2 regions of the Mesorhizobium sp. M1A.F.Ca.IN.022.06.1.1 genome follow, and region 1 is predicted to be linked to the other one. Evidence: predicted binding sites of a transcription regulator. Region 1 holds the regulator's gene; the other holds the start of a gene.

Evidence for each region. Region 1 encodes PhoB, which activates phosphate uptake and scavenging genes when phosphate is short. Its sites were predicted from a motif close to TGTCATNNANCTGTCAT; they were not measured.
Region 2: EJ078_RS02475 (RNA degradosome polyphosphate kinase) is a predicted target of PhoB. The motif match lies at 6,903-6,919, and genes of this name have one in related genera.

What each region holds. Positions count from the first base shown of each region.
Region 1 covers NZ_CP034455.1:3,670,721-3,685,614, forward strand. The annotation lists gene EJ078_RS17590 (VOC family protein) at 1-463, shown strand, start outside; gene EJ078_RS17595 (glutathione S-transferase family protein) at 485-1,387, shown strand; gene EJ078_RS17600 (hypothetical protein) at 1,643-2,032, shown strand; gene EJ078_RS17605 (hypothetical protein) at 2,120-2,341, opposite strand; gene EJ078_RS17610 (hypothetical protein) at 2,437-2,763, opposite strand; gene EJ078_RS17615 (response regulator) at 2,982-6,359, shown strand; gene pstS (phosphate ABC transporter substrate-binding protein PstS) at 6,876-7,934, shown strand; gene pstC (phosphate ABC transporter permease subunit PstC) at 7,998-8,984, shown strand; gene pstA (phosphate ABC transporter permease PstA) at 8,988-9,839, shown strand; gene pstB (phosphate ABC transporter ATP-binding protein PstB) at 9,836-10,639, shown strand; gene phoU (phosphate signaling complex protein PhoU) at 10,660-11,364, shown strand; gene phoB (phosphate regulon transcriptional regulator PhoB) at 11,384-12,073, shown strand; gene EJ078_RS17650 (ROK family transcriptional regulator) at 12,390-13,625, opposite strand; gene xylF (D-xylose ABC transporter substrate-binding protein) at 13,972-14,894, shown strand, end outside.
Region 2 covers NZ_CP034455.1:497,867-512,760, reverse strand. The annotation lists gene EJ078_RS02515 (cystathionine beta-lyase) at 1-329, opposite strand, end outside; gene EJ078_RS02510 (hypothetical protein) at 623-760, shown strand; gene EJ078_RS02505 (amino acid ABC transporter substrate-binding protein) at 930-1,958, shown strand; gene EJ078_RS02500 (amino acid ABC transporter permease) at 2,021-3,208, shown strand; gene EJ078_RS02495 (amino acid ABC transporter permease) at 3,213-4,370, shown strand; gene EJ078_RS02490 (amino acid ABC transporter ATP-binding protein) at 4,386-5,189, shown strand; gene EJ078_RS02485 (FAD-dependent monooxygenase) at 5,338-6,567, opposite strand; gene EJ078_RS02480 (zinc-finger domain-containing protein) at 6,594-6,839, opposite strand; gene EJ078_RS02475 (RNA degradosome polyphosphate kinase) at 7,080-9,275, shown strand; gene ppx (exopolyphosphatase) at 9,272-10,807, shown strand; gene EJ078_RS02465 (DoxX family protein) at 10,812-11,234, opposite strand; gene EJ078_RS02460 (DoxX family protein) at 11,363-11,785, opposite strand; gene fumC (class II fumarate hydratase) at 12,077-13,474, opposite strand; gene EJ078_RS02450 (cupin domain-containing protein) at 13,606-14,088, opposite strand; gene EJ078_RS02445 (LysR family transcriptional regulator) at 14,194-14,894, shown strand, end outside.

The DNA.
Region 1 (14,894 bases):
TCTCGACAAAGCGAGCGAAAGCCACCTCTATTTCGACCCGGGCGATGGCCGGCTGATCACGGTCTTCACCGACGAGAGCCGCAGCCCGGTCAAGCGGCGCACGCCGACCGATACCGGCTGTGTCCACCACATCGCGTTCTCGGTGTCGCGCGTGACGTTCCTGCAGGCAGTCGGCCGGCTCGACGAGCGCGCCATCAAGCACAGCGGCGTCAAGGATCGCGGCTTCATGGATTCGATCTATTTCGAGGATCCGCTTGGGCTGCTGATCGAGCTTGCCTCCTACCGGTTCGAGCCGCCCGCGGGCTTCAGCCATGCCGACGTGCTGATGGCGGCGCACAAGATCCGCGTTGCGCGCGGCGACTACAATATCGCCGAGGCGCACCTTGCCGACGCCATCCAGGCGCTGGTCGAGCGATCGCGCGAAACATTGTCCGAGAACCGGGCGGCGAAAAATCCATACTGAACAGGTCAGAGGGAGGACCAGATGGCAAAGGCTGCAACGAAGGGAACGAAGAAAGCCGCCGCCAAGCCGGCAGCGAAGATGGCAAAGCCGGCGGCAAAGGTGACTGCCGCCAAGATGTCGGCCAAAGCAGTCAGGCCGGCCGCAAAAGCCGCGCCTAAAGCGACGGCAAAAGCCGCGCTTAAGGCGACGGCAAAGGCAGCGCTTAAAGCTAAGGCGCAGCCGGCGAAGAAGCCCGCGGTCAAGCTCAGCATGCTAAGGCCCAGCGTCAACAACATGACGGTCCGGGTGTTCACGCGAGCGGCCGGGCTCGACCATGCCGAGACCGACGCCTGGGGCCTGACGCGCACGCCGGAATTCCTGGCGCGGAACCCGGCGCATCTGACTCCGATGATCGAGGACAAAGGACTTCCCAGAGGCGTGCTTTGGGAAAGCTGCGCCATCATGCAGTACCTCGCCAACAAGCATGGGCTGGACAAGTTCTATCCGAAGGCGCCAGCCAAGCGGGCGATGGTCGACAGCGCCATGTTCTACCTGGTCGGAACGCTCTATCCCTATGTGGCCAGGGCCACTTATCCGGCACTTGGCTTTCCGCAATATGCCGGCGAGGTCGGCCACAGCGATGCCCATCCCGACAAGAAATCGGAGGCGCAAAAGGCTGCCATCGCCGCAATCGCCGAGCCGCTGGAGGTCTTTCATAGCTTCTTCAGGGACGGCAAGCCTTTCATCGGCGGCAACAACCCGTCGATCGCCGACATCCGTCTGGCGGCGACACTGGAGTTCCTGGCGGTCATCGACTATGCGCTGCCCAGCTGGGCGAAGGACTATATGGCTGCGATCGAGAAGAAGCTCGGCAAGGCCTATGCTGAGCCGGCCGGCGACGTGCGCGGCTACATCGCCCATGTGAAGGCCCAGGCCACGGCTTAAGAAATGCGCGAGGTTTAGGGTTTCGTTAACCAAACCCTTGTCTAGTGTCTCGGTCCTCGCTGCGACCACGGATGTACTGGCGCGATTGCCGAGGAGAAGGAAAGGTCGGCTCAGCGCCGGCCTTTTTGCTTTTCCGCCGGCGCGCCAGCGTCACGGCAGCATGATTTTATCGGGTGCCGGCGCGGTTGAAATTCTATTGTCATCCGCGTCGTTGATCGTACCATGCGAACGGGCGAAAGCGGCGAGGACAAAGCCATGAGAAGCACGGCTAGACTTTCAGCGATCGCAGGCGCGCTGCTGGCGATGCCTTTTCCGGCAGATGCCGCATCGCTCAACACGATGAACGAGGTCGGCGCGGCGCTGCAGGCGTGCTGGACGCCGCCGGCCGAAGCCGGAACTGCCTCGGTCACCTTGAGCTTCAGCTTCAAGCGCGACGGCACGCTGATCGGCCCGCCGAAGCCAACGGCCATCAAGGTCAACGGGGATGACAAGGCGCGTCAGGCCTATGTCGACGCGGCGACCGCCGCCCTGCGAAATTGCCTGCCGCTCAGCTTTTCGCCGGACCTCGCAAAAGGAATTCCCGGGAAGATCTTTACGCTTCAATTCAATTCGCCGAAGGACAACGCCAAAGCAATACAGCAGTAGAACTGCCAAGTTGCTCAGTTTCGCCTTCGCCGATTTCCAACAGAAAACGGCTATGCTTTCTAGGTGGCGCTTTGTTGCTGGACAGCGCTACGCCGGATTGCGCCTGCGGCGGGCATTGGCGTGTTTTTCCAGTTGCGGCATTTCGAAGACGTAGTCGCTCCAGGCCGATTCCGGAATTTGGCCGGCCAGATAGCATTCCAACAATAGATTTTGCTCGGGTGTCAGACGCCTCGGAGCCCGCTCGTGATCCAGTCCAAGCGAATGGATCAGGTTTCTGGTCAGGCCTGAGACGGTGAAATGAACAGACATCTTCGCTCCCCTTCGTGCTGCGCCGATAACGCCAGACGCCACACAAAGGTTTCACGCGCAGTGAGGAAACACGCGATCTTATCGTAGCCGCGACGCTACTCGCAGACCACGCGATAGCGCTTGCCGGGTTCGCTGACATTCCGGCAGGCGAGCGCCTTCTGTGGCTGGGAGGACGCATCAGCCAAATCCGGCTGAAAGGAAGGGGCCGTCGAAACACGTCTTCGACTGGGGGAACTCACCGGGGCGCTCGGCGGCTGAGGAAATACGTCCGTCGCGATCTGCCGCGAAGCTGTTGTTCCTGGCGGGGCCTTGTCCCAAATGCGCCTGACGTCCATCCGGCTTGGAATGATGACGGTTCCGTCGTCGCTGCGCGTGCAGCCGCTTGCCGCGAGCAGCGCCGGACAGAGAACAAAAGTCAGCATTCGACCAAGCATCAGCTATACCCCCACCGATTTTATAGCCCGGCAGCGGTGGGTTCGCCAACGGACGGATTACCGCAGCGAGGTCGGACCGGCGTCCGCCTAAAACCCGTTAACGGCATCGGGCGTGTTCGGTTGCGAATCGTTAAGGTTAGCCGATCGTTAATGCTTGTCGGGCACATTCCGCCGACGAACCGGGAGGGTTCGGCCTGGGGGTAGGGATGGCGGATAGGGACGGTACTTTCGAGATGGGCGCCGCCCGTTCTTTCGAAGGCGCGGTCGAGCGCGGCGAGGCGGCGGTCCCCCGCGCCCCCGATCAGCATGCGGCCGCGACCTCGGAAGCGCTTGCCAATCTTCGCCTGATGGTCGATTCGATGCCGATCGGCGTCATTGTCCTCGATGCCGACCTCAGGGCGGAGATCATCAACCGCGCCTTCTACGACTTCTGGAAGATCGATCCGCTTCGCGCCACTGCCGGCTGCGGCTTCCGCGAGCTGATGGAGGCCAGCCGCGACGCCGACCCCTATGGTGCCGACGAGGTGGGCTGGCAACGCCACATCGCCGAGCGCGAGGCCGAAATCCGGGCGGGCGTTGCCGGTTCCAGGCAGTTGCCGCGCAATGACGGCCGCGTGCTGATCGCCTCGCTGGCACCGCTTGCCGGCGGCAAGCGTCTGATCTCCTATGTCGACATCACCGACATGAAGCATCGCGAGACCGAGGCAGAGGATGCGCGCAAGAATCTCGCCACGGTGCTGGAGTCGCTGCCGGCCGGCGTCATCATCTATGACCGCCACGATGAATTCGTCTTCGCCAACCGCAAGCTGCATGACAGTTTGCCGGCGCTGAAGCCGGCCTGGCAGCCGGGCCGCACCTTACGCGAGGCGCTCGCTCTCGGTCATTCCGCCGGCTATTTCCGGTCGAGCGGCGACGTCGAGATCGACAATGTCTACGGTGTCGACAAAGAACGCTGGCTCGACGCGATGCTGAAGCGTTACCACCTGCCCAATTCGTCCTATGAGCGGCTCAATCCCGACGGTCGCTGGTCCCAGGTCTACGACATGAGAGCGGACGACGGCACATTCATAGGGGTGCGCGTCGACATTTCCGATCTCAAGGCCCGCGAGAAGGCGCTGCGCGAGTCGATGCGGCAGATCGACCTTTACCGGCATGTCATGGACGAATTGCCGGTGGCGGCGTTCATCAAGGCCGAGGATCTTACGATCGAGTTCGTCAACAAGGCCTGGTGCGCGCTGACCGGCATTGCCAAGGAAGACGTCATCGGCAAGACGGACCGGCAGCTTTTCGGCGCCGAGGACGCCGAAAGCTACAGCCATGACGATGCCGAGGTCATCGCGACCGGCAAGGGGCGCGAAGTCGAGGAGCCTGTCAGCCATCGCGACGGCACGGTGCGGCAGCTGATGACGCGCAAGAGCCGCCTCGTCGCGACCGACGGATCGGTGCATCTGGTCGGTTCCAGCACCGACATCACCGAGGTCAAGGCGCGCGAGCGGGCGCTCAAGGAAAGCATGAGCGAGAACGAGGTGTTCCGCAACCTGATCGACAACGTGCCGGTGTCGATCTACGCGAAGCGTTCGGATCTAAGGCAATTCTACGTCAACAAGGGCTGGTGCGATCTCACCGGCTTCAGCAAGGAAGAGGCGATCGGCAAGACCGACGTCGAGATCTTCGGCGCGGACGGCGAAGCTTTCGTCGCCGGCGACCTGGCGGTGCTGCGCACCGGCGAGACGCAGGAGATCGAAGAACAGGTGACGCTGCCGGACGGCAGCGTGCGTCACCAGTTCGCGCGCAAGGGCGCGATGATCGCGTCCGACGGTTCGCTCTATCTGATCGGGTCGACCACGGACATTACGGAACTGAAACAGCGCGAGGCCGAGCTCAGCGAGGCGCGCCGGCGTGCCGTGCTTGCCGACCGCGCCAAGTCGGAGTTCCTCGCCAATATGAGCCACGAGATCCGTACGCCGATGAACGGCGTGCTCGGCATGGCCGAGTTGCTCGCAAAGTCGGACCTCGACCCAAAGCAGAGGACGTTCACCGACATCATCGTCAAATCGGGCAACGCGTTGCTCACCATCATCAACGACATCCTCGACTTCTCCAAGATCGACGCCGGCCAGCTCGTGCTCGACCCGGCGCCCTTCAACCTTGCCGAGGCGATCGAGGATGTGGCGACGCTGGTGTCGACCCGCGCCAAGGAAAAGGACCTCGAGCTCATCGTTCGCGTCCAGCCCGGGCTCGACGGGCAGTTCGTCGGCGACGTCGGCCGGATCCGACAGATCGTCACCAACCTGCTCGGCAATGCGGTGAAGTTCACCGACAAGGGCCATGTGCTGGTCGACGTGACCGGCGAGCGCGTTCCGTCGGGGACGAAGCTCGCCATCTCGGTCACCGATACCGGCATCGGCATTCCCGAAGACAAGCTGAAGCTGGTGTTCGAGAAATTCAGCCAGGTCGACACCTCCTCGACAAGACGGCACGAGGGCACCGGGCTCGGCCTTGCCATCACCTCGCGGCTGGTCGAGCTGATGGGCGGCGAGATCGGCGTCGACAGCGCCGAGGGCAAGGGCTCGACCTTCTGGTTCACCGTCACGCTGCCGCGGGCCGAGCGAGGCGGGCAGCGGATCATGCCGGTCGACGTGACCGGCGCGCGCGTGCTGATCGTCGACGACAATGCCGTCAACCGCGCGATCCTCAGCGAGCAGATGGCTTCGTGGACCTTCGATTCCTGCGCGGCCGAAAGCGGCGCCGAGGGACTGAAGGTGCTGATTGCGGCTGCCGCCTACGGCGTGCCTGTCGACTGCGTCGTGCTCGACTACCAGATGCCGGGCATGACCGGCGCCGAAATGGCGCGCATCGTGCGCAACACCGCCGGCCTCGCGCACACGCCGATCATCATGCTGACCTCGGTCGACCAGTCGCTCGCCAGCGCCGCCTACCGCGATCTCGGCATCGATGCGCAGCTGATCAAGCCGGCGCGTTCCTCGATCTTGCTGGAGACGCTGGTCGCCACCATCCAGCGTCATCGCCACAGCACGGCGGCCATCCATCCGGCCTTGACCGGCGACGTCGAGACCGGGGCCGGCGCGCCGCAGGCGTCCACGGCGCAGGCGACGGCGGCGGATCGCGTCCTGCTGCAGCCGCCGCCGGCGCGTGCCCGTCCACGCCTGGCCGGCGCGGAGGCCGGGCTCGACATTCTCGTCGCCGAGGACAACGAGGTGAACCAGATGGTGTTCACGCAAATCCTGGGCGAGACTGGATACCAGTTCGAAATCGTCGGCAACGGCCGCAAGGCGCTGGACGCCTTCGGCAGGCTGAACCCGCGCATGATCCTGATGGATGTGTCGATGCCCGAGATGAGCGGCCTGGAGGCGACCGCGGCCATCCGCCGGCTCGAAGCCGAGATGGGCACGCATGTGCCGATCGTCGGCGTCACCGCGCATGCGTTGAAGGGCGACCGCGAGCGCTGCCTGGAAGCCGGCATGGACGATTACCTGCCGAAGCCGATCAGCCCGAAGGCACTGCTCGAGAAGCTTGAAAGATGGCTCGGGTCGGACGCGGAAGTCCGCCGCAGCGCCGGATAACAGCCTTTCTGCGCGGCCGTTCACGGCGTCGTCGATGAGGTCCGTCGGCGGGCGTCCAACGCAGACATATGGTGTGATCGCACCATACAAAACGAAGGCCAGGTCAGGACAATGGCTGCTGTCGATTCCGCCCTTCGGTTACGGGCGGGAGCAGCGACCGCCGACAAGGAACAGCGTCGACTCTACCCCAACGGACCTGTTTTCGGCGATGGCCAGGCCATGATCCGCTCTGGCGCACAGGCAACGCGCTCTCGTCCGGATTTTATTTCCCGGCGGCCGGAGATCCGGCCGCCGGGATAATTTTTGATTCAAAAGTCGGACAAGCTACTGATTCCCGCGGCAAACTTCGGCTGGGTCCGCAAATGGCAGCCGCAGGCCCCCCAAGGCATCCCCGTTCAGGCGTTACCGGGCTGACACGAAACTGTCATGCGACTGTAATAATCGAAGTCTATTGCGCTCGTCAGGCGCCGATAGGAAGGGTGCCGAAAGACCACATTCCGAACAGGAGCAGGCCACATGAGATATTTCATCCGCTCGGCGGCCGTTGCGATCGCAATGGCTGCGGCATCCACGCTTTCCCTCTCCGCCGCTATGGCGGCCGACATCTCCGGTGCCGGCGCTACCTTCCCCTATCCGATCTATGCCAAGTGGGCCGACGCCTACAAAAAGGAGACCGGCATCGGTCTCAACTATCAGTCGATCGGCTCCGGCGGCGGCATCAAGCAGATCAAGGCCAAGACCGTGACCTTCGGCGCCTCGGACGCGCCGCTCAAGGGCGAGGATCTCAAGTCGACCGGGCTCGCGCAGTTCCCGATGGTGATGGGCGGCATCGTTCCGGTTGTCAACCTCGAAGGTGTCAAGCCAGGCGAACTGGTGCTCGACGGCCCGACGCTGGCCGACATCTTCGTCGGCGAGATCACCAACTGGAACGACGAGGCGATCAAGAAGCTCAACCCCGACGTCAAGCTGCCCGACCAGGCGATCGCGGTCGTCCACCGTTCGGACGGCTCGGGCACCACGTTCAACTTCAGCTACTATCTGGCCGAAGTCAGCGCCGACTGGAAGTCGAAGGTCGGCGTCAATACCGCGCTCGAGTGGCCGGTGGGCATCGGCGCCAAGGGCAACGAAGGCGTCGCCAATAACGTAGCGCAGACCGGTGGCGCGATCGGCTATGTCGAGTATGCCTATGCCAAGCAGAACAAGCTCACCTCTACCGACCTGATCAATAAGGACGGCAAGAAGGTAGAGCCGACCGCTGCCGCGTTCTCGGCCGCTGCGGCCAATGCCGACTGGAGCTCCAAGCCTGGCTACGGCGTCATCCTGGCCAACCAGGCTGGTGCTGCAAGCTGGCCGATGACCTCCGCGACCTGGATCCTCGTCTACCAGAAGCCCGACGATGCTGCGGCCACCACCGAAGCGCTCAAGTTCTTCGCCTGGTCCTACGCCAAGGGTGACGACATGGCCGCCGAGCTGGACTATGTTCCGATGCCCGACGCGGTCGTGAAGAGCGTCGAGGAAATGTGGAGCAAGGACATCGTCGACAGCAACGGCAAGCCGCTCTACTCCGGCATGTAATTCCTCCGGAGTAAGGAGGGCGCCTCGGGCGCCCTCCTGTCTCTTTCGAAATGCGAGGGGCAAATGACAGCCGTTTCCGAAGCCGTGACATCGTCCGCCATACGGACCAGGGAAGCGACGGTGCGCCGCTTCGCCCTGACCGACACGATCTTCCGAACGGTCACGCGCCTCTCCGCCATACTCGTGCTGCTTCTTCTCGGCGGCGTCGCGGTCTCGCTGATCGCCGGCTCGTGGGAGGCGCTGTCGAAGTTCGGCTTCTCCTTCCTCACCACTGAATCCTGGAATCCGGTCACCGAGAATTTCGGCGCGCTCGCGCCCATCTACGGCACCGTCGTCACCTCGGCCATCGCCATCCTCATTGCCGTGCCGATCGGCATCGGCATCGCCGTCTTCCTGACCGAGCTCTGCCCGCGCCCGCTCAGGCGCCCGATCGGCATCGCGGTCGAGCTGCTCGCCGGCATTCCCTCGATCATTTACGGCATCTGGGGCCTGTTCGTCTTCGCGCCATTCCTGCAGACGACGGTACAGCCATTCATCATCAATCTTTTCCACGGCATACCGGGTCTCGCCAGCCTGTTTGCCGGTCCGCCCTACGGCATCGGCCTCCTGACGTCGTCGCTGATCCTCGCCATCATGGTGCTGCCCTTCATCACCTCGATCACCAAGGACGTGTTCGACACGGTGCCAGCGGTGCTGAAGGAATCGGCCTACGGCATCGGCTGCACGACCTGGGAAGTGACCCGGCGTGTGGTCATTCCCTATACGCGGGTCGGCATCATGGGCGGCGTCATGCTCGGTCTTGGCCGCGCGCTCGGCGAGACGATGGCCGTCACCTTCGTCATCGGCAATGCGCACCGCATCAGCGCCTCGCTTTTTGCGCCCGGCACGACGATCTCGGCGACCATCGCCAACGAATTCACCGAAGCCGACGGCGAGCTTTACACGTCCTCACTGGTGGCGCTCGGACTGATCCTGTTCATCATCACCTTCATCATCCTCGCGCTCGCACGCTACATGCTGTTGCGCATCGATAGCCGCACGGGAGCCTGACCGATGTCGACAGCCGCATCGCTCCACCGAAGCCGGAAGCGCAAGAACGCCGTGATGATGGCGCTCTGCACCATAGCGGCGGGCATCGGCCTCGTCTGGCTGGCGCTGATCCTCGGCGCCCTTCTCTATAAGGGGCTCTCGGGTGTCTCGCTTTCGGTGTTCACGGAAATGACGCCGCCGCCCGGCGACGCCGGCGGCCTGCTCAACGCCATTTACGGCAGCATCGTGATGACCGTGATCGGCATCGTCGTCGGCACGCCGATCGGCGTGCTCGCCGGAACCTATATGGCCGAGTACGGGCGCTTCTCGCGCCTCACGACGGTGGTGCGCTTCATCAACGACATCCTGTTGTCGGCGCCATCGATCATTGTCGGCCTGTTCGTCTACGAGCTGATGGTGCGGCCGTTGGGTCATTTCTCGGCGATCGCCGGCGCGGTGGCGCTGTCGATCCTGGTGATCCCCGTCGTCGTGCGCACCACCGAGGACATGCTGAACCTTGTGCCCAACGCGCTGCGCGAGGCCGGCACCGCCATCGGCGCGCCGCGCTGGGTGGTGATCCGCTCGGTCGCCTATCGCGCCGCACTGTCCGGCATCGTCACCGGTATATTGCTGGCGATCGCCCGGATTTCGGGCGAGACGGCGCCGCTGCTCTTCACCGCGCTCAACAACCAGTTCTGGTCGAGCAATCTCAACGCGCCGATGGCCAGCCTGCCGGTGACCATCTTCCAGTTTGCGCTGAGCCCTTATGAGGAATGGCAGCAACTGGCCTGGACGGGCGCACTGATAATCACCCTGACGGTTCTCGGGCTGAGCATCTTCGCCCGCAGCCTTACCGGACGCAGAGAGGACAGATGAAACCGATGTTGTCCACCGACCTGAACGTAGCCGAGACGACCGCCGAGAAGGCCAAGATCGAAGTCAAGAACCTCAACTTCTACTATGGCCAGTCGAAGGCGCTGAAGGACATCAACCTGTCGCTGCCCGAGCGCAGCGTCACCGCCTTCATCGGACCTTCGGGCTGCGGAAAGTCGACGCTGCTGCGCGTGCTCAACCGCATCTACGAGCTCTACCCGAAGCAGAGCGCCGAAGGCCAGGTGCTGCTCGACGGCAAGAACATCCTCGACCGTTCGCAGGACCTCAACCTGCTCAGGACCAAGATCGGCATGGTGTTCCAGAAGCCGACGCCGTTCCCGATGTCGATCTACGAGAACATCGCCTTCGGCGTCAGGCTGTATGAGAAGATCAGCAAGGCCGAGATGGACAATCGCGTCGAACAGGCGCTGAAGCGCGCCGCGCTGTGGAACGAGGTCAAGGACAAGCTCAACGCCAGTGGCCAGAGCCTTTCGGGCGGCCAGCAGCAGCGGCTCTGCATCGCCCGCACGGTGGCGGTGAAGCCGGAGGTCATCCTGCTCGACGAGCCGGCATCGGCGCTCGATCCGCTCTCGACCGCCAAGATCGAGGAGCTGATCGACGAGCTGCAGGCCGACTACACGATCGTGATCGTCACCCACAACATGCAGCAGGCGGCGCGCGTCTCGCGGCAGACGGCGTTCATGTATCTCGGCGAGCTGATCGAATTCGACCGGACCGAAAAGATTTTCACCTCGCCCCGCGAGAAGCGCACGCAGGACTACATCACCGGCCGCTTCGGCTGAGTTCATACGAGGACATAACCATGGCCCATACGGTCGCTTCCTTCGACGAGGATCTGAGGCAGATCAGCCAGCTCATCCGCGACATGGGCGATCTTGCCGGCTCGATGGTCGGCGCGTCGACCAAGGCTCTGCTGAATTCCGACAACGCGCTGGCGCAGCGCGTGGTCTCCGACGATGCCATCATGGACGCGCGCCAACGCGAGCTCGACGATCGCGCCATCACGCTGATTGCCAAACGCCAGCCGATGGCCGACGACCTGCGCAGCGTCGTTGGCGCCATCCGCATGGCCGGCGATCTCGAGCGCATTGGCGACCTTGCCAAGAACATCGCTAAGCGCGTCGGCTCGGTCGGCGTCAGCGCCGCGCCGCGCGACCTTTCGCACTCCATCGATTCGATGGCGCAGCTGGTGCTGATCCAGGTGCAGGGCGTGATCGAGGAATACGCGGCCGGCGACGCCACGGCGCTCGCCAAGCTCCGCAACGACGACGAGCGCATCGACGTCAAATACACCGCCGTCTTCCGCGAGCTCCTGACCTACATGATGGAGGATCCGCGCAACATCACGGCTTGCACGCATCTGTTGTTCTGCGCCAAGAATCTGGAGCGCATAGGCGACCACGTCACCAACATCGCCGAGAACGCCTACTATGTGCTGACCGGCGCGCAATTGCCCGCGAATCGTCCTAAGCAGGACGAGACGGCGATGTCGGCGCCGGCGGCCTGACAGCGAAGGTGCCTGCTAAATGATCGCGCCACGCATCATGGTGGTGGAGGACGAGGAGCCGCTGGGGGTGCTGCTCCGCTACAACCTCGAATCCGAGGGCTATCAGGTCGAGGTGGTGACGCGCGGCGACGAGGCCGAGATCCGCCTGCAGGAGAATGTGCCCGACCTTCTGGTGCTCGACTGGATGGTGCCGGCGGTGTCCGGCATCGAGCTTTGCCGGCGCCTCAGGATGCGGCCCGAGACCGAACGCCTGCCGATCATCATGCTGACCGCGCGCGGCGAGGAAAGCGACAGGGTGCGCGGCCTCTCGACCGGCGCCGACGACTATCTGGTCAAGCCGTTCTCGACGCCGGAATTCATGGCCAGGGTCAAGGCGCTGCTGCGCCGCGCCAAGCCGGAGGTGCTGTCCAGCGTGCTCAAGGTCGGCGACATCGTGCTCGATCGCGAATCGCATCGCGTCTACCGCAAGAAGAGCGAGATCCGGCTCGGCCCGACCGAGTTCAGGCTGCTGGAATTCATGATGCGGCATCCCGGCCGGGTGTTCTCGCGCAGCCAGCTGCTCGACAATGTCTGGGGCGAGACGATCTATATCGACGAGCGCACCGTGGACGTGCATGTCGGCCGCCTGCGCAAGGCGGTCAACAACGGCCGCATGCCGGACGTCATACGTACCATCCGTGGGGCGGGCTACGCGATCAGGGAAGATTAGATCCAGGGCACCGAAGGTCTGACGGGTTCTATCTGCGCTGGCGGGTTATCGAGACGCTGGTGCTTCGCCGTCCACGGGCGGAGCACGAAGCGTCGCGACGCGGCGCAGACCCGACGATCCACGCGACTTCCACGCGCCGCGGCGGTGCAGAAATTCTGCTCCGCTCATCCGACGATTGAGGTAATGGCATGGATTCCAGGGTCTCCGCGACGGAGCTTCGCTCCTGCTCCGCCCTGGAATGACGAAGCTGCGGGGCCTTCGCTAATCTCCGGCGTCTGCAGGACGCACAGAAGACAACGATCGCTATCGAAGCTGCTCAGGCCACGTTCTTGCCCGCTCTTGCCTGCACGCCCGGGGCGAAAATCTCCTGGTCGACGAAGGTCAGCGCGCGCACGGCGCAGCCTTCGCGGATCAGCGGCAATTCGTTCGGCTCGGTATCGAAGGAGATCGAGTTTGAATGCTGGCCTCCGGCGGTCTGGCCGATCGCCTCGCGCAGCGCCGGCTCGATCAGGTCAAAGGCGGCGGCGCTGACGCCGACCATGGCGACCGGCGCCGGGTCGATCAGCGCGAACAGGCTGCCAAGGCCGAAGCCCAGCGCCTCGCCGGCCCGGCGATAGGCCTCGCGCTCCGGGCCATCCGTCTCGCGCGCCTTGGCGGCGAGCGCCCGCATGTCGGCGTCGCCGACATCGACCGGCTCGGCGTCCTCGCTCATCTTCATGGCGCTGCGCCAGATGGCGTAGTTGCCGGCATAGGCCTCGACGCAGCCGCGGCGTCCGCAACGGCAAAGCGCGCCGCCCGGGCGATGGATCATGTGGCCGAACTCGCCGCCGGAAGAATGTGTGCCGGTGAACAGCTCGCCCTTCAGAACCAGGCCCATGCCGATGCCGTGGGAGAGCAGAATGGCGATGAAATTGTCGCGATAGCGGTGGGGATCGCGCCACTGCAGCGCCACAGCCATCATGTTGCAGTCGTTCTCCATGGTGGCCGGAATGCCGAATTCCTTTTCAAGAATGTCGGCGAAGGGAATGTCGGTCAGCGGCGTGATCGGCGACCACAGCATGGCGCGGGCATGGGAATCGGTGATGCCCTGGATGCCCATGGCGATGCGGGCGACGCTGCCGACGTCGAGGTCCGGATCGTCCAGCCGGCGCCGCACGATCGCCAAGCATTCGCCGATCAGCTCGTTGCGCGGCATGGTGAGCGTATCGAGGCGGCGCTGCTCCTCGGCGATGACCTGGCCCGCATAATCAATAACGGCGACCGAGAGGAAATTGAGCGACAGCACCACCGTTACCACCGCCGCCGCCTCCGGCTTGAGCGCGAGGCCCACCTGTGGCCGGCCGCGCTTCAGAGACGCGGTCTCGCTCGGCTTGCTCTCGGCCAGGATGCCTTCCTGGATCAGATCGGAAGAGATCGCCGAAATGGTCGAATGGCTGAGCCCGGTGGTCGCGGCGATTTCCGTGCGCGACGGCTGGCCGGCCCGGCGCACGGCCGAGAGCACCATGGCGCGGTTGCGCCGGCGCAGATCGTCGTGGCGGATTCCGACCGACATTTTTGTCTCCTCCCAGTCAGCGCGGCCTCTCGATCATGCACAGGACTCGGCGACGCGCCAGATCGGTTCAGTCCCGCACGCCGGCACCCGAACCGTCCTGGTCTTACAAGTTTCGGTGGACCGGGCTGCGCCTCCTCCGAACTGTTGCGCGATAGTGGCAGAAGCGGTCGGCACTGTCATTATTTATTGCGGGTCTCGAAAAAAGTACGTGACCACCTCAAAAACCGTCAGAATTGCAGTTGACAGCGCTTTAGCGTTAGATCAGTATTTTTTCGAGGCTCGAAAAAAAGCCTCATCGCCTTCGGGCCAGTCTGGGTCGCGCCGCGAGGGGCGCAGGGAGGATATCATGAAGAGATTCGCAGCCGCCATTCTGGCGGGCGTCGCCATGTCGTTGACGTTGGTGTCGGTCGCGCAGGCGAAGGACAAGGTGATCGGCGTTTCGTGGTCCAATTTCCAGGAAGAGCGCTGGAAGACCGACGAAGCGGCGATGAAGAAGGCGATCGAGGCCGCCGGCGACAAGTACATATCCGCCGACGCACAGTCCAATCCAGGCAAGCAGCTGACCGACGTCGAAAGCCTGATCTCGCAGGGCGCGAATGCGTTGATAATCCTGGCGCAGGACGCCTCCGCCATCGGGCCGGCGGTGCAGAAGGCACTCGACGAAGGCATTCCGGTCGTCGGCTACGACCGCCTGATCGAGAACAAGGACGTGTTTTATCTGACCTTCGACAACAAGGAAGTCGGCCGCATGCAGGCCCGCGAGGTGTTCAAGGCCAAGCCCGAGGGCAATTACGTCTTCATCAAGGGCTCGGGCGCCGACCCGAACGCCGATTTCCTGTTCTCCGGCTCGATGGAAGTGCTGAAGGAAGCCATCGACAGCGGCAAGATCAAGAATGTCGGCGAGGCCTATACCGATGGCTGGCTTCCCGCCAATGCGCAGAAGAACATGGAGCAGTTCCTGACCGCCAACGACAACAAGGTCGACGCGGTGGTGGCGGCCAATGACGGCACCGCCGGCGGCGTCGTCGCGGCTCTGACGGCGCAAGGGCTGGCCGGCACCGTTCCGGTCTCGGGCCAGGACGGCGACCATGCCGCGCTCAACCGCATCGCGCTCGGCACCCAGACGGTGTCGGTGTGGAAGGACGCGCGCGAGCTCGGCAAGCACGCCGCCGAGATCGCCTCGCAGCTCGCCGACGGCAAGAAGATGACCGACATCGCGGGCGCCAAGGACTTCACGACGCCTGGCGGCAACACCGTCAAGTCGCTGTT
Region 2 (14,894 bases), 3.1 Mb from region 1:
TAGACCGAATCGACGATCAAAACATGATCGCCGGCCGAGACGAAGGTGAGCAGGGGAATCGTCACCGCAGCCAGTCCCGACGGCACGGCGATCGTGCCGGCCGACCCTTCCAGCGCATCGACGGCGAGCGTGAGCGCATCCATCGTCGGCGTGCCGCGCGTCCCGTAGGTGTATTTCTGGCTGCGCGAGGCCATCGAGGCGGCGTCGGGGTAAAGCACCGTCGAGGCATGCACGACCGGCGGATTGACGAAGCCGAAATAGTCGCGCGGGTTATTGCCGGAATGGGCAAGCCGCGTGTTGATGCCGATGTTGCTGCCGTCTGTCGCCATAGTTCGTCGCTCGTTGCCCATAGTTCGTCGCTCGTCGCCCATAGTTCGTCGCTCGTCGCAGTGTGTCAGGGGCTCAGCCATAGAGCGATGGAACTGGTCGCGCAACCGCTGCGAACCCGCCAAGCGATGGTGTTTGGCTGGGCCAAATGAGAGGTCGCCGGCTCATCTTTCGTGCTCTTTGCAGGCTTCCGGCGACGATGCGCCGGAGGCAGCCTGGCGCGCCTTTCTTCGCTACGAATCACGCCAGTCCTTCCATTGCCGCCAACAAGTAGTAAGAGGCGGGAGTTCAGGTAATGGCCAAAATTTCGATGGCGCCGGACTTGCCGGTCCCGGCTGCAGCTCTTGGCCAATTTGCGGGCGCTTTTGGCTGCAATTCGGTGATTTGCGGCAATCGGTTTTCAAACGTGTCGCAATTCGGTCATTTCCCTTGACCTCACAGGAATAATCGCCTTCGATGCGTTTCGTGAATGGGAGGCAGTGCATCGGCGAAACGATGCGGGTCCGGGAGCGGGCCCAAGTGGGAGCTGCATTCACAAACGAAAAAAGATCAAGCGTCGCCTGCAATTAGGGGCGCCTGTAACAGAAAAGGGTCTGTGGGTCATGAAACACATTGCATTGGGCATGCTTGGCGCCGCCGCGCTCGGGCTCATGGCGTCCGCCGCTTCGGCCGGCACGCTCGACACCGTCAAGCAGAAGGGCTTCATCCAGTGCGGCGTCTCGACCGGCCTCGCCGGCTTCTCGGCGCCGGACGACAAGGGCGACTGGAAGGGCATCGATGCGGATTTCTGCCGCGCCGTCGCGGCCGCCGTCTTCGGTGACGGCTCCAAGGTCAAGTTCACGCCGCTCAGCGCCAAGGAGCGTTTCACCGCCCTGCAGTCGGGCGAGATCGATATCCTCTCGCGCAACACCACCTGGACGAGCAACCGCGACAGCGCGCTCGGCCTCGATTTTGTCGGCGTCACCTATTATGACGGCCAGGGCTTCATGATCAACGCCAAGAAGCTGCCGGGTGTGAACTCCGCGCTGCAGCTTTCGGGCGCCGCGGTCTGCGTGCAGAGCGGCACCACCACGGAGCTCAACCTCGCCGACTACTTCAAGAAGAACAAGATGGAGTACAACCCCGTCGTGTTCGAGAAGCTGGAAGAGGTCAACGCCGCCTATGATTCCGGCCGCTGCGACGCCTACACCACCGACCAGTCCGGCCTTTACGGCATCCGCCTGACGCTCTCCTCGCCCGCCGACCACGTCGTGCTGCCCGAGATCATCTCCAAGGAACCGCTCGGTCCGGCCGTGCGCCAGGGCGACGATCAATGGGCCCATATCGCGCGGTGGACGTATTTTGCGCTGCTCAATGCCGAGGAAGCCGGCATCACGCAGGCCAATGTCGAGGAGATGAAGTCGTCGACCGATCCGAACATCCAGCGCCTCCTTGGCACTGAGCCCGATGGCAAGTACGGCGCCGATCTCGGCCTCTCCAACGACTGGGTTGTCAACATCATCAAGGCGGTCGGCAACTACGGCGAAATGTTCGAGCGCAATGTCGGCTCGGGCAGCCCGCTCAAGATCGCGCGCGGCATCAACGCTCTGTGGACGAAGGGCGGCCTGCAATATGGTCCGCCGGTTCGCTGATTGAAATGTGATCCGGGAGGCAGGTCGTCTGCCTCCCGGTTTCTCTTTTCAGGGGATCGTCTATGGCTTCGCAGGAAATCCTTCGGCAGGAGCCGGGTCGCGGCTCCTTCATCAATGACCCGAAAATACGCGCCCTGTTCTTTCAGACGCTGGTCGTAATTCTTCTGTTCGTCTCGATCTGGTGGATCGTCAACAACGTCATCGAGAACCTCCAGCGCCTTCACATCGCCTCAGGCTTCCAGTTCCTCAGGAACAGGGCCGGTTTCGATATCTCCGACACGCCGATTGCCTATACGTCGGACGCAACCTATGGCCGTGCGCTCATCGTCGGCCTGCTCAACACAATCATCGTTGCCGCCGCCGGCATTGTCCTGGCCACCATAGTCGGCTTCATCATTGGCATCGGCCGGCTATCGCAAAATTGGCTGATCCGTAAGATCTGCACGGTCTATGTCGAGATCTTCCGCAATATCCCGCCGCTGCTGGTCATCTTCTTCTGGTATTCGGGCGTGCTCGCGGTGCTGCCGCCGCCGCGCGAGAGCTATCACCTGCCGTTCGGCTCCTTCCTCAACCAGCGCGGCTTCTATTTTCCGCGCGGCATCTGGGGCGACGGCTCCTGGCTGATCCTGGTTGCATTTGTCGTAGCGCTGGCCATGGCATGGTTTGTCGCGCACCGGGCGCGCCAGCGGCAGATGGCCACCGGCCAGCAATTCCCGGTGTTCTGGACCTCGGTCGGCCTGATCGTCGGACTGCCTGTGCTCGCCTTCCTGCTCGCCGGCATGCCGCTTACCTTCGACTTCCCGAAGCAGTCGACCTTCAATTTGACGGGCGGATTTCAGATCAAGCCTGAGTTCCTGTCGCTCCTGCTGGCGCTTTCCTTCTACACGGCCGCCTTCATCGCCGAGATCGTGCGCGCCGGCATCAAGGGCGTCAGCAAAGGCCAGAGCGAAGCGGCGGCTGCACTCGGCCTGCGTTCCGGGCCGATCCTGCGCCTGGTGGTGATCCCGCAGGCGATGCGCATCGTCATCCCGCCGCTTACCAGCCAGTATCTGAACCTCACCAAGAACTCTTCGCTGGCGATCGCCATCGGCTACCCCGATCTGACGGCCACCGCCGGCACGGTGCTCAACCAGACCGGCCAGGCGGTCGAGGGCGTGTTCCTCATGATGATCGCTTATCTGGTGCTGAGCCTCGTCACCTCTGCGGTGATGAACGTGGTGAACGCCAGAATGGCGCTGGTGGAGAGGTAGAGCCATGCAGGAACACGACATGTCCTGGGTGCGCACCGAGATGACGCTGGCGCAGCCGGCGCCTCCTGGCGAGCGCGGCGCCTATGCCTGGGTGCGCAAGAACCTGACCGCCTCGGTTGGCGACACTATCCTGACCATCCTCGGCATCGCCATAGTCGCCTGGATCCTGCCGCAGGTCATCAACTGGGCCTTCATAAACGCAGTGTGGACCGGGCCGGACCGCACGGTCTGCGCCACCGTCTCGCAAGGCGGCATCCAGCCCGACGGCTGGACCGGCGCCTGCTGGGCTTTCGTCAACGCCAAGTTCGGCCAGTTCATGTTCGGCACCTATCACATCGAGGAACGCTGGCGGCCTATCCTGGTCGCCATCCTGTTCGTGGTGTTGCTGGTGCCTATGCTGATCCCGCGCGTGCCGCGCAAGGGGCTGAACGCCATCCTGCTCTTCCTCGTGCTGCCGGTCGTCGCCCACTTCCTTTTGGTCGGCGGCGTGTTCGGCCTGCCGCATGTCGAGACCTCGCGCTGGGGTGGGCTGCTGGTGACGCTCAGTCTCTCCTTCGTTGGTATGGCCGTGTCGCTGCCCCTGGGCATCGCTCTGGCGCTCGGCCGTCGCTCCCAGATGCCGATCGTCAAATGGCTTTGCGTCGTCTTCATCGAGACGGTGCGCGGCATTCCGCTGATCACCGTGCTGTTCTTCGCCAGCGTCATGCTGCCGCTTTTCCTTCCCGAGGGCGTTACCTTCGACAAGTACCTCAGGGCGCTGATCGGCGTGTCGCTGTTTGCCGCCGCCTATATGGCGGAAGTGGTGCGCGGCGGCCTCCAGGCGATCCCGAAGGGCCAATATGAGGGCGCCGATTCGCTCGGCCTCGGCTATTGGCAGAAGATGGGCTTGATCGTGCTGCCGCAGGCGCTGAAGCTGGTCATTCCCGGCATCGTCAATACCTTCATCGGCATGTTCAAGGACACCAGCCTGGTGCTCATCATCTCGATGTTCGACCTGCTCGGCGTGGTGAAGCAGAATTTCTCCGATCCCAACTGGGCGACGCCGCAGACCCCGAAGTCCGGCTTGATCTTCGCCGCCTTCGTGTTCTGGCTGTTCTGCTTCGGCATGTCGCGCTATTCAATGTATACCGAGCGCCGGCTGGACACCGGCTACAAACGATAAAAAGGGGAATTGGCCATGGCCACCGAAAACGCCGTCAGCGCGGAAGACCTCAAGGTCGATGCCAAGAAGATGCACATCTCGACGACAGATGTCGCCATCGACATCGTCGGCATGCACAAATGGTATGGCGAGTTCCATGTGCTGAAGGACATCAACCTCAAGGTGATGCGCGGCGAGCGCATCGTCATCTGCGGTCCGTCCGGCTCCGGCAAGTCGACCATGATCCGCTGCATCAACCGCTTGGAAGAGCACCAGAAGGGCAAGATCATCGTCGACGGCAAGGAACTCACCAACGATCTGAAGAAGATCGACGAGGTGCGCCGCGAGGTCGGCATGGTGTTCCAGCACTTCAACCTGTTCCCGCATCTGACAATCCTGGAGAACTGCACGCTGGCGCCAATCTGGGTGCGCAAGACGCCAAAGAAGCAGGCCGAGGAAATCGCCATGCATTTCCTGAAGCGCGTCAAGATCCCGGAGCAGGCCAACAAATATCCTGGACAGCTCTCCGGCGGCCAGCAGCAGCGCGTGGCGATCGCCCGCTCGCTCTGCATGAACCCGCGCATCATGCTTTTCGACGAGCCGACCTCGGCGCTCGACCCGGAAATGATCAAGGAAGTGCTGGAGACGATGGTTGGCCTTGCCGAAGAAGGCATGACCATGCTGTGCGTCACCCACGAGATGGGCTTTGCCCGCAAGGTCGCCAACCGGGTGATCTTCATGGATCAGGGCCAGATCGTCGAGCAGAACACGCCGGCCGAGTTCTTCGATAATCCGCGCCATGAGCGCACGAAACTGTTCCTGTCGCAGATCCTGCACTGAGCTTCTGACGCCAATTCGAGAAGCCCGGCCGCCAACGGCCGGGCTTTTGAGCGACCGGTTGGTGAAGCGCGCTGCCGGTCTCGCCTTCCATAGTTGTCGAGGCGCGGTAGCATTGGCGGTCGTGCAGGACACCGCTGCAGCGAACGCCTCACCGCCTGTTCCGCTCCTCCCAGCCATAGAGCCAGTCCAAATCTCCCGCGAGCTTCTCCGCCGGGCGCGTCGCCAGCACCAGGTTGCGCGCGATCGCAACCGGGCCCCATGCGTGCCAGGCCATGCGGTTGAGTGCGCCGCGTCTGAGCACCTTCTCGATGCGCGGCCGCCTGAGATTTTCCCATGTGGTGAGGCTCTGCCGCGGATCGCCGTCGAATTCGGCGACCAGATCGGCGAGCATCGCGGCATCCTCGATCGCCATCGCCGCGCCCTGCGCCGCGAACGGGGTCATGGCGTGCGCCGCGTCTCCGATCAGGGCTACGCCCTGCGGCATCGTCCAGCGACGTTGCTCGACGGTGTGGATCGGAAACGCCGTCCATGGCCCGGCAAGCCCGGCAAGCCTTGCCAGCGCCGGCGACGTACCGCGCATGGCGCTGGCGAGGATGGCGGGGTCCGCATGGCCGGACCAGCCTTCGGCGATGCGCTCGCCCTTGGTGAAGGCGGCCAGGTTGAAGGCGCTGCCCTTGCTCACCGGATACGCGACCATATGGAAGCCGGGATGGAGGAAGGCGGTGATGCAGTCGCCGGCGGCGATTGCTGCAAAAGCCTGGCCGGCGGCGCTTGTCGCTGCAACCGTTGCGCGCCAGGCCAGCTCGCCCGAGAAGCGGTTCTTCCCGAAGGCCGGCTCTCGACCCGCAAGCAGCCTGCGAACCGACGACCAGACGCCGTCCGCGCCGATCAGCAGGCCGCCGGCGGCCTCGATGCTGCCGCCATCCGTTTCGGCGGCGACGGCGATGTCTTGCGGGTGAACAGCGACGTCCGTTACCCGCGCGCCGGTGACGAGTTGGATTTCAGGATGCTCCGCCATCCGCGCCGTCAGCGCCGCCTGCAGGTCGGCGCGGTGCGCCACCAGATAGGGCGCGCCCCAACGCTCTTCGCCGGCCTGGCCGAGCGGCACGCGCGCCAGTTCGCGCAAGGTGGCAGCGCCCTTCAGCACCACCGCTTCCGGGCGGATCGCGCTCAGCCGCAACCGGTCGAGCGCGCCGAGCCGACTGAGCATACGGGTGGCGTTGGGGGAAAGCTGGATGCCCGCGCCCACCGCTTCGAGCTGGCTGGCCTGTTCCAGCACCGTGACGGCATGGCCGTGTTCGGCAAAGGCAAGAGCTGCTGTCAGTCCGGCGATACCGGCCCCGGCGATGACGACCTGCCGGGACCGCGCCTCCTCCATGGTCTAGCGGTCACCCAGATCCGCGATCAGGCGGCCTGGTCGATATAGAGGCAGCCGGCAGGCTCGGTTTCCGTCGCCTTCAGCTTCGGCGAATAGCGGTAGAGCGTCGAGCAGTAAGGGCAGACCTTTTCATTGTCGTCGCCCATGTCGAGGAATACATGCGGGTGGTCGAAAGGCGGGTTGGCGCCGGTGCACATGAATTCCTTGACGCCGATATCGATCGCCGGATGGCCCGCGTCGTTCTGGAAATGGGGAATGGTACCGCCTGCCATCGTCGTCTCCTTCAGTTCGGCCCGTTTGCATCTGGATCATAACCGGCCGGTTTGCAAGATCGATGAAATGAAACTGTCGCAAAAGGCTGGCAGAGGATAAGTTGAGCCGGTTAAGCGCATGAGGCCGGAAACGAAGCGATTCCGTGACATCATGCGTCATAAAAGCGTGTTAGAGCGTGCATAGCGCGTCCGGCGGCGTATGGCGCTCAAAGAACGACGTTGTGGCCAAGAGCAGGAACCATGAACGAACTGAAGCCGGTGCAGAGCGAGTTCATCACCGTCGAGGCGGCGAGCCCGGACGGCGGCAATCCAGACCGTTTCGTCAACCGCGAGTTTTCCTGGCTGCAGTTCAACCGCCGGGTGCTCGAGGAATCGCTGAACGAGCATCACCCGCTGCTCGAGCGCGTCCGCTTCCTGTCGATCTCGGCCGCAAATCTCGACGAGTTCTTCATGGTGCGCGTCGCCGGCCTCGCCGGTCAGGTGCGCGAGGGCATCGCGTTGAAGAGCCCGGACGGCCGCACGCCTGAGCAGCAGTTGGAGCAATTGCTGCGCGAGGTCGAGCGCCTGCAGGAAGACCAGCAGAAGAGCCTGTCGGCCCTGATGGAGCTGCTCAACAAGGAAGGCATCGAAAGCATCCCCCGCGATGGCCTGACCAAGGACGAGAAGGCGTGGCTGGAGGAGCATTTCCAGGATCAGGTTTTCCCGGTGCTGACGCCGCTGTCGATCGACCCGGCGCACCCGTTTCCGTTCATCCCCAATCTCGGTTTCTCGATGGCGCTGCAGCTGCGCCACCGCAAGAACGGCGAGGAGATGAGCGCGCTCTTGCGCTTGCCGGTGGCGCTGCGGCGTTTCATCCGTCTGCCCGACCGCAAGCATCATGTCCGCTTCATCCCGCTGGAAGAAGCGGTCGGCCTCTATATCGGCAAGCTCTTCCCTGGATATGAGGTTAAGGGCTCGGGCACGTTCCGCATCATCCGCGACAGCGATATCGAGGTGGAGGAGGAATCGGAAGACCTCGTTCGCCTGTTCGAGACGGCGCTGAAGCGCCGCCGCCGCGGCTCCGTCATCCGCATCGAATTCGACACGCTGATGCCGGCCGAGTTGCGCGACTTCGTCGCCGGCGAGCTCGGAGTGTCGTCGAGCCGCATCAGCGTGCTCACCGGGCCGCTGGCGCTCAACCAGATCTCCGAGATCGTCGCCATCCCGCCCGACGACCTCAAATTCACGCCCTATAACCCGCGCTTTCCCGAGCGCATCCGCGAGCATGGCGGCGACTGCCTGGCCGCCATCCGCGAGAAGGACATCATCGTCCACCACCCCTACGAATCCTTCGACGTCGTGGTGCAGTTCCTGCGCCAGGCGGCGGCCGATCCGGAAGTCGTCGCCATCAAGCAGACGCTCTACCGCACCTCGAACGACAGCCCGATCGTGCGGGCGTTGATCGACGCGGCGGAGGCCGGCAAGTCGGTGACGGCGCTCGTCGAGCTCAAGGCGCGCTTCGATGAAGAGGCCAATATCCGCTGGGCGCGCGACCTCGAGCGCGCCGGCGTCCAGGTCGTGTTCGGCTTCCTGGAGTTGAAGACCCACGCCAAGATGTCGCTGGTGGTCCGCCGCGAGGACGGCCGGCTGCGCAATTACGTGCATCTCGGCACCGGCAACTACCATCCGGTCACCGCCCGCATCTACACCGACCTGTCCTTCTTCACCACCGACCCGACGATCGCGCGCGATGTCGCGCAGATCTTCAACTTCATCACCGGCTACGCCGAGCCTGCCGAGGAGATGCGTCTTGCGGTGTCGCCGTTCACGCTGCGCGACCGCATCCTGAGGCACATCGCCGAGGAGATCGCCCATGCGCTCGAGGGCAGGCCGGCCCGTATCTGGATGAAGATGAACGCGCTCGTCGATCCGACCGTCATCGACGCTCTCTATAACGCCAGCCGCGCCGGCGTCGAGATCGATCTCGTCGTGCGCGGCATCTGCTGCCTGAGGCCGCAGGTGCCGGGTCTTTCCGAGAACATCAGGGTGAAGTCGATTGTCGGCCGCTTCCTCGAGCACAGCCGCATCTACTGCTTCGGCAACGGCCACGGTCTGCCGTCCGACGAAGCGATCGTCTACATCTCCTCGGCCGATATCATGCCGCGCAATCTCGACCGCCGCGTCGAGACCCTGGTGCCGATCACCAATCCGACTGTGCATGAACAAGTGCTTGGCCAGATCATGCTCGGCAACATCATGGACAATCAGCAAAGTTTCGACGTATTGGCTGATGGCACCTCCCGGCGCGCTGCGCTCGAGGAGGGCGAGGAACCGTTCAACGCGCAGGAATATTTCATGACCAATCCGAGTCTTTCCGGACGGGGTGACGCGCTGAAATCGCATGCGCCAAGGCGCATTGCACAGTTCAAGCGCCGCAAGAAGAACGCCGCCGCGTGATTTCAGTCTCCCAGGGCCGGCTCCAGGACCGGCGGCCGCTGTCGATCATCGACATCGGATCGAACTCGATCCGCCTCGTCGTCTATGAAGGGCTGGCCCGCTCGCCGACGATGCTGTTCAACGAAAAGATGCTGGCCGGCCTCGGCCGCGGCATCGTTTCGACGGGCAAGCTCGATCCCGAGGCGGTGACGCGCTCGATGGAGGAGTTCCGCCGTTTTCGCGCGCTTTCCGATCAAGCCGGCGCCGAGCACATCTATGTGCTGGCGACCGCGGCCGCGCGCGAGGCGGTCAACGGCCCGGACTTCATCCACCGCGCCGAGGATGTGCTGAAGACCGAGATCCGCGTGCTTTCCGGCCGCCAGGAAGCGCATTATTCGGCGCTTGGCATCATTTCCGGCTTCTATCCGGCCAACGGCATCGCCGGCGACCTTGGCGGCGGCAGCCTGGAACTCGTCGACATCAATGGCGAGGCGATCGGCGACGGTATCACGCTGCCGCTCGGCGGCCTGCGCCTGCAGGACATGGCGAAGAACTCTCTCGTCCAGGCGCAGAAGATCGCGCGCCAGGAGCTGGCGCGGGCGAGGCTTTTGAAGGGTGGGCAGGGCAGGGTGTTCTACGCCGTCGGCGGAACCTGGCGAAACCTCGCCCGGCTGCATATGGAGATGACCAACTACCCGCTCGGCGTCATGCATCATTACGAGATCGCCGCCGACAGCGCCCTGAACTTCCTTAGGCAGGTGGCCAAGGGCGAGGTCGAAAAGGTTAAGGGCATCGAAGGCGTCTCCAAGAACCGCCGCTCGCTGCTGCCTTACGGTGCGGTCGTGCTGCAGGAAATCATGGCGGCAATGCAGCCCTCGAAGATCGTCGTCTCGGCGCAGGGCGTGCGCGAAGGCTTCCTCTATTCGCTGCTCGACGCCGCCGAGCAGAAGGCCGATCCGCTGATCTCCGCGGCGGAGGAACTGGCGCTGCTGCGCTCGCGCTCGGTCCATCACGCGCATGACCTCGTCGAATGGACGGACAAGGCTTTCAAGGCCTTTGGCATCGACGAGACGGTGGATGAGGCGCGCTACCGCCACGCCGCCTGCCTGCTTGCCGATATCGGCTGGCGGGCGCATCCCGAATATCGCGGCCGGCAGTCGCTCAACATCATCGCGCATGCGTCCTTTATCGGCGTCGACCATCCTGGCCGCGCCTATCTGGCCCTGACCAACGCCTATCGCCATGACGGCATCTTCAACGATGCGATCGCGCCCGAGATCAAGACCCTGGCGCCGCCGCGCATGCTCGAGCGCGCCCGTGCGCTGGCGGCGATGATGCGCGTCGTCTATCTGCTGACGGCGGCGATGCCCGGGGTCATGCCGCGGCTGAAATGGGAAAGCCGCGGCAACGGTGCGCTTGCGCTGGTGCTGCCGGCGTCGCTTGCCGACCTCTATGGCGAACGACCTGCCGGGCGGCTGGCGCAGCTGGCGCGCATCACCAACCGCCGGCTGGTGCTGGCGGTCGAGGGCGGGCCGAGCATTTCCGTCAAGTGACGGATCAGGTGATCTCGGCACCGACGCCAAAAGGGCGGCCGTCGGCCGACCATGCGCCGGCGCCGGCCATGGCGAGCGCCAGGAAGCCCCCGGCAATGGCAATGTCCTTCATCAGCATCTGATGGTGCATGAAGGTGAGGGTCGCATCCTCGCCGCCCTGGCCGAAATGGCCGATGAAGCCGGCGACGATAGTGAAGGCGGCAAGCAGCAGCGCCGCGATCCGCGTCTGAAAACCGACAAGGATCAAAAGTCCGGCGATCAGCTCGAACAGGCCGGTGCCCCAGGCCGCCAGGGTCGGTAGCGGCAGGCCGAGGCCGGTGAAGTAATCGATCGTGCCGGATAAGTTGGTCAGCACCTGGAAGCCCGAGGGCACGAACAGCGCGGCAAGCAGGAGCCGCGAGGCGAGAAGCAACGCGTTGCGGTTCATGGCCCACCTCCCTTGCCGGTATCCGGGAATGCACCGGCTCTCGGTGCAGTGTACGCCTGCAATCGAAAAACGAAAAAGCGGCGCGAAAAATTCCGCGCCGCCAATTTCAGCTTGGGAGGGGAAGGAGATCAGCCGCGCTTGGCGTCGATCGAATAGGCGCCGGCGCCGGAGGAGGCGAGCAGGATGAAGCCGCCGGTGATGGCGAGGTTCTTTAGAAACTGGATCATCTGCATCTGGTCGGCCCAGCCGGTGTGAGCAACCAGGCCGGTAGCGATCGTGAAGATGGCGAGCAACCAGGCGGCGATCCGCGTCTGGAACCCGACGAGAATGGCAAGGCCGCCGAGCAGCTCGATGAGGCCGACCACGACGGCCGTCACGGTCGGAAGCGGCAGGCCGAGGGCGCCGAAATAGCCGGCGGTGCCGGAAATGGCGGTAAGCTTGCCGAAGCCGGAAAGCAGGAAGATGACGGCGAGCAGGATACGGCCGAGCAGGATGGTGGTGGAACTGTTGGACGCGATGCTGGTACCGGCGGCGGAAGTGTTGATGGACATTGGCGAGTCTCCGAACGGGTTGAATGCCCAGTGAGATAGACGATGAAGACTGTTCACCAAAGCCGCCGATGCGGCGACACATTGTTCACAGGCAGTATGTTTCGGTGACCGGCGGACGCGCGCGAAAATCGTGTCGGCGGATTGGGATTAACGAGTAAATTGTGCCCCCGCAAAATAGCCAAACTATCGGTTGGGGTTGCAGTCGCAGACCTCGGGGACTAGCCGAAACGCCCGATCGGGTCGTCTTCGCCCTGGTACGACGACCCCTTTGGCCTGTCCGCGCCGCGAGAACTACCCCGGATGCGTCATGTCCTCGGGCCGCACCAGCCGGTCGTAGTCGGCCTCGCTGACCAGCCCGGTGGCGAGAGCTTCCTCGCGCAGCGTGGTGCCGTTCTTGTGCGCGGTCTTGGCAATCTTGGCGGCGTTGTCGTAGCCGATGGTGGGGGCGAGCGCCGTCACCAGCATCAGCGAGCGCTCCAGCGCCGCCTTGATGTTGTCTTCCCGCGCCTCGATGCCGACGACGCAATTGTCGGTGAAGGATACGGAAGCGTCGGCAAGCAGCTGCACCGACTGCAGGAAATTATAGGCCATCAGCGGGTTGTAGACGTTGAGCTCGAAATGGCCCTGGCTGCCGGCGAAGGTTAGCGCGGCATTGTTGCCGAACACCTGCACGCAGACCTGCGTCAGCGCCTCGCACTGCGTCGGGTTGACCTTGCCCGGCATGATCGACGAGCCCGGCTCGTTCTCCGGCAGCGACAGCTCGCCGAGGCCCGAGCGCGGGCCTGAACCGAGCAGGCGGATGTCGTTGGCGATCTTGAAGAGCGCCGCCGCCGCCGCGTTGATCGCGCCGTGCGAGAACACCATGGAATCGTGTGCTGCGAGCGCCTCGAACTTGTTCGGCGCCGTCACGAAGGCGATGCCGGTGATGGCAGCGATCCGGTCCGCCACCTTTTCCGCAAAGCCAACCGGCGCGTTGAGCCCGGTGCCGACCGCGGTGCCGCCCTGCGCCAGTTCCTGCAGGCCGGGCAGCGTCTGCTCGATGCGCTTGATCGACGACGCGACCTGCGCGGCGTAGCCGGAGAATTCCTGGCCGAGCGTAAGGGGTGTGGCGTCCTGCGTGTGGGTGCGGCCGATCTTGATGATGTGGTTGAAGGCGCGGGCCTTGGCGTCGAGCGCTTTGTGCAAATGGTGTAGCGCCGGGATCAGGTGATGCGCGACCCGCTCAGCGCAGGCGACATGCATGGCCGTCGGATAGGTGTCGTTCGACGACTGGCTCATATTGACGTGGTCATTCGGGTGCACGGGCTTCTTGGAGCCCATCACGCCGCCGAGCATCTCGATGGCCCGGTTGGAGATCACTTCATTGGCATTCATGTTGGACTGCGTGCCCGAACCGGTCTGCCAGACCACGAGCGGGAAATGGTCGTCGAGCTTGCCGTCGATCACTTCCTGCGCGGCGTCCACGATTGCCTTGCCGATGGCTGGATCCAGCCGTTTCAGCTCCATGTTCACTTCGGCCGCGGCGCGCTTGACGATGCCCAGCGCGCGCACGATCGAGGCCGGCTGCTTTTCCCAACCGATCTTGAAATTGCCGAGCGAACGCTGCGCCTGCGCGCCCCAGTAGCGGTCGGCCGCGACCTCGATGGGACCGAATGTATCGGTTTCGGTTCTGGTCTTCTCAGCGCTCACGGGAAATCTCCGGTCTGTCGATTTGCGCAAGGGCGTATCGCGTTGCACAAAACCCTTCAAGCGGAGATTGCGGGCGAGGAAGATGCAAATTGGTTGAAGGGGGTTGCCGATCTCCCCCCTTGTGGGCCAGATCAGCCCTCCATCGGCGGTCCAACAATGTCGATGCCGTTCTCGGCGCAGAGTCTCGTCAGCGTCGCCATCATCTCGGGCGTCGGCGCCCCCGGCTGCGGCAGGTCCGGCCGTTCGGCGGGGCGGCTCGCCAGGCGCACCATCGTCTCGAAATCCGAGCCGCTCGTGACGGTGAGCGTATGCGCGCCTTGCGGAGATTCGACCCTGTATGTATGCGGTAGGCCCTTCGGCGCGATGACGGTTTCGCCCGCGCCCACGACCCGCTCATGGCCGTTGATCTGGAAACGCATTTGTCCTTCGAGGATGTGAAATACCTCGTCTTCGTTGCGGTGCATATGCAGCGGCGGGGAATCGCCATAGGGCAGGCGATGCTCGATGACGCAGATGCCGTCCTCTCCGTCGGCCGAAGAGACCTGGATGGCGACGAGCGTGTTGTTGAACCAAAGGAGTTCCTTGCCTGCGATGGTCCGGTTGATCATTGTCATAGTGTCTCTGCTTTGTGTTGGGCCGGCGAAGCGGCGTCGACGGCGAACTAACCAGCGACGCGTGGGAGATGGAAATCGAATGATCATATGGACTGAATTGATGCGATGAATTTGAACGCGCTCGATCTCAACCTGGTGAGGGTGCTCGACGCGCTTTTGCGCGAGAAAAGCGTGACGCGCGCCGGCGAGCAGATCGGCCTCAGCCAGCCTCCGGTGAGTGCCGCGCTCAACCGCCTGCGGCATACGCTCAACGACCAGCTCTTCGTGCGGCGCGGCAACGACATGGTGCCGACGCCACGCGCCGAAAGCCTGGCCGGGCCTGTGCGTGCCGCGCTGCGCGAGATCGAGCGTGCTTTCCAGCCGGCGAAGGACTTCGATCCGGCCAGGCTGGAGCGGACCTTCACCTTCATGGGCGCGGATTTCTTTTCCATGCTCCTGATGCCGCCCTTTGCCGCGCGCATCGCGGCGGTGGCGCCATCAGTGTCGTTCCGCTTCCTCGACAGCGCCATCGGCGACGTCTCGAAACTGTTGCAGGAGGACCAAATCGACGTGGCGCTGGAGCGTCCCCTGGAAGTCGCCGAATGGGTTTCCAGCGTACCGCTGTTCGGCTCGCCCTTCGCCGTCATCGCGGCGAAGGGCAATGCAGCGCTCAATCGGGCCGGCATCGCCGAAGGCGAGCAGGTGCCGCTCGATCTCTTCTGCGAGCTGCCGCACGCGCTGCGCTCCATCGACGGCTCGATGTCGGGCTTCACCGATGACGCGCTGGGGAAGATGGGCCGGACGCGCCGGGTCACGCTTGCCTTGCC